Regions from separate parts of the Acidovorax sp. FW305-C-20-28 genome, predicted to be linked through region 1. Evidence: riboswitches for the same ligand, from Rfam matches in the RefSeq annotation. Region 1 holds a riboswitch; the other holds the start of a gene.
The links. Region 1 has a riboswitch for S-adenosylhomocysteine ahead of ahcY (adenosylhomocysteinase). Riboswitches for the same ligand answer to the same signal wherever they lie in the genome.
Positions count from the first base shown of each region.

Region 2: it holds a riboswitch for S-adenosylhomocysteine, as region 1 does, so the genes downstream of both, metH (methionine synthase) here and ahcY (adenosylhomocysteinase) in region 1, are expected to answer to the same signal.

Region 1 covers NZ_JBYSYM010000015.1:111,648-115,814, reverse strand. The annotation lists gene AC3WOH_RS18220 (DUF2855 family protein) at 40-1,131, shown strand; S-adenosyl-L-homocysteine riboswitch at 1,147-1,224, shown strand; gene ahcY (adenosylhomocysteinase) at 1,304-2,737, shown strand; gene AC3WOH_RS18210 (TlyA family RNA methyltransferase) at 2,835-3,836, shown strand; gene metF (methylenetetrahydrofolate reductase [NAD(P)H]) at 3,833-4,167, shown strand, end outside.
Region 2 covers NZ_JBYSYM010000001.1:7,944-12,110, reverse strand. The annotation lists gene AC3WOH_RS00055 (aliphatic amidase) at 1-1,004, shown strand, start outside; gene AC3WOH_RS00050 (hypothetical protein) at 1,053-1,799, shown strand; S-adenosyl-L-homocysteine riboswitch at 1,808-1,906, shown strand; gene metH (methionine synthase) at 1,933-4,167, shown strand, end outside.

The DNA.
Region 1 (4,167 bases):
GGCTGCAGCGCATATCCACCACCGAACCGGAGACATCCCATGACCATGCAGACCCGCCTGTTGACCGACAAGAATGCATTGAATCACACCCGCACCGAGCAGTTGCCCCTGGCGCCGCTGCAGCCCGGTGAGGCCATTTTGCGCGTGGATCGCGTGGCCGTGACCACCAACAACATCACCTACGCGGCCTTCGGCGATGCCATGCGTTACTGGGACTTCTTTCCCACCGGCGAAGCGGGCTGGGGCCACATGCCGGTGTGGGGCTTTGCCGAGGTGATCGCCTCCGATGTCGAGGGCGTGGCCGTGGGCGAGCGCTTCTACGGCTACTGGCCCATCGCCAGCCACCTGCGCATGCAGCCCGTGCGCGTGACGGCGCGCGGCTTCTACGACGGCGCGGAGCACCGCCAGGGCCTGACCTCGGCCTACAACCAGTACACGCGCACCAGCGCCGACCCGGCCTACCGTGCCGCAGACGAGAACTGGCAGATGCTGGTGCGGCCGCTGTTCATCACCTCCTTCATGCTCGCCGACTTCCTGGCGGACAACCACTTCTTCGGCGCCCGGCGGCTGGTGTTCTCCAGCGCATCGAGCAAGACCGCCTTCGGCACGGCGTTCTGCCTGGCGCAGGAGGGCGGTATCGAGCGCGTGGCACTGACGTCCGAACGCAACCGTGCCTTTGTGCAGGGCCTGGGCTGCTATGAGCGTACCGTCGCCTATGGCGAACTGGAGGCGCTGGAGACGACCGTGCCCACGCTGTATGTGGATTTTTCGGGCGATGAGGACCTGCGTGCACGCGTGCACCACCACCTGGGCGCTGCGCTGGTCTACGACTGCTATGCCGGCTCGGCGCAGAACACGCAGTTCCTGCGCGATGCCGCCTTGCCCGGGCCCGCTCCGGCGTTCTACTTCGCGCCCGTGCAGATCAAGAAGCGCAATGCCGACTGGGGCCCGGAAGTGGTGAACCAGAAGTTCAACGCCGCGCAGCGCGCCTTCATCGAGCGCATCAGCGACCCGCGCCAGCCCTGGATGCGGGTGCACGAGCACCAGGGCTTTGCCGCGGCGCAGACCCTGGTGGATGACCTGCACGCGGGCCGCATCGACCCGCAGGCAGGCCATGTGGTGCTTCTGTAGCCTTATAATGCGCGCATCCGAGGAGCGTTGCAGCGTCCCCAGCACTGGCGGGGCGTGAGGCTCGGAGTCATCTAGCAACGACGCTCATCCACTTCTCGTGTGGTGAGTGAGCCTACCGTCTCATCCCCCGCGCTGAATGTGGTCTTTCAATCATGCTTTGGAGCACACCACCATGAACGCACGCGTCAACGCCCCGGTCAACACCGACTGCATCATTGCCGACATCGGCCTGGCCGAATGGGGCCGCAAGGAAATCCGCATCGCCGAAACCGAGATGCCTGGCCTGATGGCCATCCGCGAGGAATTCGCCGCCGGCCAGCCCCTGATGGGCGCCCGCATCACCGGCTCGCTGCACATGACCATCCAGACGGCCGTGCTGATCGAGACCCTCAAGGCCCTGGGCGCCGATGTGCGCTGGGCTTCGTGCAACATCTTCTCCACGCAGGACCACGCTGCCGCCGCCATTGCCGCTGGCGGCACGCCGGTGTTCGCCGTCAAGGGCGAGTCGCTGGAAGAGTACTGGGACTACACGCACCGCATCTTCGAATTCGGCGCCAAGGGCGCTGCCGGCGAAGGCCCCAACATGATCCTGGACGACGGCGGCGATGCCACGCTGCTGATGCACCTGGGCCAGCGCGCCGAGAAGGACCTGTCCGTGGTGGCCAACCCCGGCAGCGAGGAAGAGCGCATCCTGTTCGCGGCCATCAAGGCCAAGATCGCGCAGGACCCCACCTGGTACACGCGCAAGTCGGCCGAGATCATCGGCGTGACCGAGGAAACCACCACCGGCGTGCACCGCCTCAACGAAATGTCCGCCAAGGGCACGCTGCTGTTCCGCGCCATCAACGTGAACGACTCGGTGACCAAGAGCAAGTTCGACAACCTCTACGGCTGCCGTGAGTCGCTGGTGGACGGCATCAAGCGCGCCACCGACGTGATGATCGCCGGCAAGATCGCCGTGGTGGCCGGTTACGGTGACGTGGGCAAGGGCTGCGCCCAGGCGCTGGCCGCCCTGCGCGCCCAGGTCTGGGTGACCGAGATCGACCCCATCAACGCCCTGCAGGCCGCGATGGAAGGCTACAAGGTCGTGACCATGGAATACGCCGCCGACAAGGCCGACATCTTCGTCACCACCACCGGCAACAAGGATGTGATCCGCCACGAGCACATGGTGGCCATGAAGAACGAAGCCATCGTCTGCAACATCGGCCACTTCGACAACGAGATCGACGTCGCGTCGATCGAGAAGTACCAGTGGGAAGAGGTCAAGCCCCAGGTGGACCATGTGATCTTCCCCGACGGCAAGCGCATCACGCTGCTGGCCAAGGGCCGTCTGGTGAACCTGGGCTGCGCCACGGGCCACCCGAGCTTCGTGATGTCCAGCTCCTTTGCCAACCAGACCATTGCGCAGATCGAGCTGTTCACCAAGCAGGATGCCTACCAGGCCGGCAAGGTCTACGTGCTGCCCAAGGTGCTGGATGAGAAGGTCGCGCGCCTGCACCTCAAGAAGGTCGGCGCCCAGCTCACCGAGTTGACGGATGTGCAGGCCGCCTACATCGGCGTGAACAAGTCGGGCCCCTACAAGCCCGACACCTACCGCTACTGATCGGTAGTCGGTGCCCGTGCCCTGGTGGCACGGGACAGGCGCGCCCTGGCGGGCGCGCCTTCCATGGCCTTCAGACGTAAGAGTGAGTGACTGACGCATGCGCGCAGATGTATTTTTGGTGGAATCCGGCCACGCGACGACCCGCTCGCAGGCGCAGCGCCTGATTGCGGCCGGGGTCGAATGGCGCCTGTCGCCGCTGTCGCCCTGGCAGAAGGTCGCCAAGAACGGCGACGAGATCCCGTCCGTGGCCGAACTGCGCTTGCTCGACGCTGCCGAGGCGAAGTACCTCTCGCGCGGTGGTCTCAAGCTCGAAGGGGCGTTGGCGGCCACGCAGCTGTCTCCGAAGGGGCTGCGCTGCCTGGACGTGGGCCAGAGCACCGGCGGTTTCACCGACTGCCTGCTGCAGCACGGGGCGGCCCAGGTGATCGGCGTGGACGTGGGCCACGGCCAACTGCACGAGCGGCTGCGCAACGACCCGCGCGTGGTCGGCGTGGAAGGGCTCAACGCCCGCGCCATGACCGCCGAATCGCTGCAGGAAGGCTGCGAGGAAGCCTTGTCCGAGCATGTGGAAACCGAGGTCGAGGACAACGACACCCAGCCCGTGGCGCCCTATGCCTGGATGCGCAATGGCGGCGAAGTGGGAGACGAGTACGACGACAGCGACGATGCCAAGGAGCAGGACGTGGAGGCCTTCAAGGCCGAGCGTGTAGCCAAGGCACGCGCGCGGGCCGAGGGCACCGTGCCCACGGAGCGCCGCCGCCGCGCCGGGCGCGAAGACGTGGACATCACGCCCGCGTTCGACCTGGTCACCGGGGATTTGTCCTTCATCTCGCTCACGCTCGTTCTGCCCGCACTGGTGCCGCTGATGAAGCCTGGCAGCGCCCTGCTGATGCTGGTCAAGCCGCAGTTCGAGCTGCAGCCCGGCCAGGTGGGCAAGGGCGGCATCGTGCGCGACGAGTCCCTGTACGCGGTGGTCGAGCAGCGCATCCGCGACTGCTGCGCCGAACTGGGCCTTTCCGTGCAGTCCTGGCTGGACAGCCCCATCAGCGGTGGCGATGGCAACCGCGAGTTCTTTGTTTTTGCAAGGAGGGCCGCATGAATGCAGCCAAGGCGCAGGCCACCGGTTTTCCGGTGAGCCTCGAATTCTTTCCGCCCAAGACAGCTGCGGGCGCCGACAAGCTGCGCGCCGAGCGCCAGCAGCTGTATGCGCTGAACCCCGAGTTCTGCTCCGTCACCTATGGTGCGGGCGGTTCCACGCAGGAGGGCACCTTCAGCACCGTGCGCGAGATCCTGGCCGAGGGTGTGCCTGCGGCCTCGCATTTCTCGTGCATCGGCGCCACGCGTGAATCGGTGCGCACGCAGCTGGCCGAGCTCAAGGCCATGGGCGTCAAGCGCCTGGTGGCGCTGCGCGGCGACCTGCCCAGTGGCTA
Region 2 (4,167 bases), on a different contig from region 1:
GCAGCAAGGACACCGTGGGCGTCGCGGTCGTCAACTACAAGATGCCGCGCCTGCACACCCAGGCCGACGTGCTGGACAACGCCCGCAAGATCGCCGAGATGCTGGTTGGCATGAAGGCCGGCCTGCCAGGCATGGACCTGGTGATCTTCCCCGAGTACAGCACCCACGGCATCATGTACGACCGCCAGGAGATGCTGGACACGGCCGCCGCCATCCCGGGCGAGGAGACCACGATCTTCGCGGACGCCTGCCGCAGGGCCAAGGTCTGGGGGGTCTTCTCGCTCACGGGCGAGCGGCACGAAGAGCACCCGCACAAGATGCCGTACAACACGCTCATCCTGATGAACGACCAGGGCGAGATCGTGCAGAAGTACCGCAAGATCATGCCCTGGACGCCCATCGAGGGCTGGTACCCGGGCGACCAGACCTATGTGAGCGAGGGGCCCAAGGGCCTCAAGATCAGCCTCATCATCTGCGACGACGGCAACTACCCCGAGATCTGGCGCGACTGCGCCATGAAGGGCGCCGAGCTCATCGTGCGCTGCCAGGGCTACATGTACCCGGCCAAGGAGCAGCAGATCCTCATCAGCAAGGCCATGGCCTTTGCCAACAACACCTATGTGGCAGTGGCCAATGCGGCCGGCTTCGACGGGGTGTACAGCTATTTCGGCCACTCGGCGCTGATCGGCTTTGACGGCCGCACCCTGGGCGAGTGCGGCGAAGAGGAATACGGCGTGCAGTATGCGGCGCTGTCCACGAGCCTGATCCGCGACTTCCGCAAGCATGGCCAGTCAGAGAACCATTTGTTCAAGCTGCTGCACCGCGGCTACACCGGCGTGATCAACTCGGGCGAGGGCGACCAGGGCGTGGCGGCCTGCCCCTATGGCTTCTACCAGCGCTGGGTGACCGACCCCGAGGGCACGCGCAAGGCCGTGGAGGCGATCACGCGCAGCACCGTGGGCACGGCGGAGTGCCCCATCGAGGGCATCCCGCACGGCGGGTGACGCACGGTTACCCGCACGGGCCCGGCAGTTGCCGATAATGCGGCGCACATGGTGGCGCCCGCATTCCTTCATTTCCCCTTGGCCTTTCTGGCCCTGTCGTCCCTGGTCTTTCTGGCCGGCTGCGCATCCCCTGCTCCCACCCAGCGGGGCGAGGTGAAGGGCGCGCCCACCAGCACGGGCGAACTGGCCCAGTCCGACGCGAACCGCATGGCCACGCTGGCCATGCGCGACAACCTGGCCAGCCTGACCCTGCTGATGGACAAGCTCTACCGCCGCAACCCGGCCGAGTGGCGCAAGGGCGGGGCGGCCAGCCGCGAGCAGGCCATGGAGCGGGCGCGTGCCGCCATCGAGCAGCGCCAGCCCTGGGCGCCGCTGCAGGGCCGGCGTGACGTCGCAGCGCTGGCCTTCGCCCTGGCCCCCGAGTTCACGGGCGACCGGGTGGCCGCCTTCACGGTGGCCACGGCCGACATGCTGGTCACCGCCCATGGCGGCAAGACCGAGTTCTATCTGCTCGACTCGCTCGACGCCCAGCACCTGTACAACGCCGCGCGCAATGTGGAATCGGCCGTGTGGCTGCTCGCGCAGCGCCGCAATGCCGCCGGCCAGCCGCTGCTGCTGGCCGACGAGATCGGGCCCGAGGGGCGCAACCTGAGCTTCGAGCGCGAATTCGGCAAGCTCATCGCCCGCCTGGACCTGGTGGCCGTGGTGGTCACCGAGAAATACCGGCGCGCAGCCATCAGCTATGTGCAGGGCATTGTCGGGGGCACGTTCCTGCAGTTCCTGCCAGTTCGGTAAAATCAGCCTCCCCCGAGGAGCGTTGCAGCGGACAACCTGGCCCCCAAGCGCCAGGCGGCCATCCGTCAGGCTCGGGGCCGACCACCCCGCAACGACGCTCACCTGTGTCCGATACCCCTTGCAGGTGAGCCTGATGTCCGCCCTTTCCTCGATTCCTCCACTGAAGCTGTCCGGCCTGGAGCCCGTCTCCATTGGCGAAGGCACGCTGTTCGTCAACATCGGCGAGCGCACCAACGTCACCGGCTCCAAGGCCTTTGCCCGCATGATCCTCAACGGGCAGTACGAGGAGGCCCTGGCCGTGGCCCGCCAGCAGGTGGAAAACGGCGCCCAGGTGATCGACATCAACATGGACGAGGCCATGCTCGACAGCAAGGCGGCCATGGTGCGCTTTCTGCAGCTCATCGCCTCCGAGCCCGACATCGCGCGCGTGCCCATCATGGTGGACAGCTCCAAGTGGGAGGTGATCGAGGCCGGCCTGCGCTGCATCCAGGGCAAGGGCATCGTCAACTCCATCTCCATGAAGGAGGGGGTCGAGAAATTCAAGCACGAGGCGCGCCTCGTCAAGCGCTATGGCGCCGCCGCCGTGGTCATGGCCTTCGACGAGACGGGCCAGGCCGATACCTTTGCGCGCAAGATCGAGATCTGCGAGCGCGCCTACCGCGTGCTGGTCGACGAGGTGGGTTTCCCGCCCGAGGACATCATCTTCGACCCCAACATCTTCGCGGTGGCCACCGGCATCGAGGAGCACAACAACTACGCGGTCGATTTCATCGAGGCGGTGCGCTGGATCAAGCAGAACCTGCCCGGCGCCAAGGTCTCGGGCGGTGTCTCCAACGTGAGCTTCAGCTTCCGCGGCAACGACCCGGTGCGCGAGGCCATCCACACCGTGTTCCTGTACCACGCCATCCAGGCGGGCATGGACATGGGCATCGTCAACGCCGGCATGGTCGGCGTCTACGATGACCTGGAGCCCGCGCTGCGCGAGCGCGTGGAGGACGTGGTGCTGAACCGCCGCCCCGACGCGGGCGAGCGCCTGGTGGAAGTGGCCGAGACCGCCAAGAGCGGCGCCAAGGACGAGAGCAAGAAGCTCGAATGGCGCGGCACGCCCGAGGCCCCACGCACCGTGGGCGAGCGCCTGTCGCACGCGCTGGTGCACGGCATCACCGACTTCATCGTGGAAGACACCGAGGAGGCCTACCGCGCCATCCTCGCCAAGGGCGGGCGCCCGCTGCACGTGATCGAAGGCCCGCTCATGGACGGCATGAACGTGGTGGGCGACCTGTTCGGCGCGGGCAAGATGTTTTTGCCCCAGGTGGTCAAGAGCGCGCGCGTGATGAAGTCGGCCGTGGCCCACCTGATTCCCTACATCGAGGAGGAAAAACGCCAGGACGAACTGGCCGGCCGCGATGTGCGCAGCAAGGGCAAGATCATCATCGCCACCGTCAAGGGCGACGTGCACGACATCGGCAAGAACATCGTCACCGTCGTGCTCCAGTGCAACAACTTCGAGGTGGTGAACATGGGCGTGATGGTGCCCTGCCACGAGATCCTGGCGCGCGCCAAGGTCGAAGGGGCCGACATCGTGGGCCTGTCGGGCCTGATCACCCCCAGCCTGGAAGAAATGCAGTACGTGGCCGGCGAGATGCAGAAAGACGACCACTTCCGCATCAAGAAGATCCCGCTGCTCATCGGCGGTGCCACCACCAGCCGCGTGCACACCGCCGTGAAGATCGCGCCGCACTACGAAGGCCCTGTGGTCTACGTGCCCGACGCCTCGCGCAGCGTGAGCGTGGCCCAGAGCCTGCTGGGCGAGGGGGTGGACAGCTACGTGCAGGAGCTCAACGCCGACTACGACAAGGTGCGCACCCAGCACGCCAACAAGAAGCAGACCCCGCTGTGGCCCCTGGCCAAGGCGCGCGCCAACAGCACGCCGGTGGACTGGGCCACCTTCAAGCCCACCGTGCCGCGCGCACTGGGCCGCCGGGTGTTCAAGAACTTCGACCTGGCCGAGTTGGCCCGTTATATCGACTGGGGCCCGTTCTTCCAGACCTGGGACCTGGCCGGCCCCTACCCCGCCATCCTGACCGACGAAGTGGTCGGCGTGGAGGCCACGCGCGTGTTTGCCGATGCGCAGGCCATGCTCAAGAAGATCATCGAAGGCCGCTGGCTCACCGCCAGTGGCGTGATGGCCCTGTACCCGGCCAACAGCGTGAACGGCGGCGACGACATCGAGTTCTACACCGACGAATCGCGCACCGAGGTCGCCATGACCTGGTACGGCCTGCGCCAGCAGGCCGAAAAGCAGGTCATCGACGGCGTGACCCGCCCCAGCCGCTGCCTGGCCGACTTCGTCGCCCCCAAGGAAAGT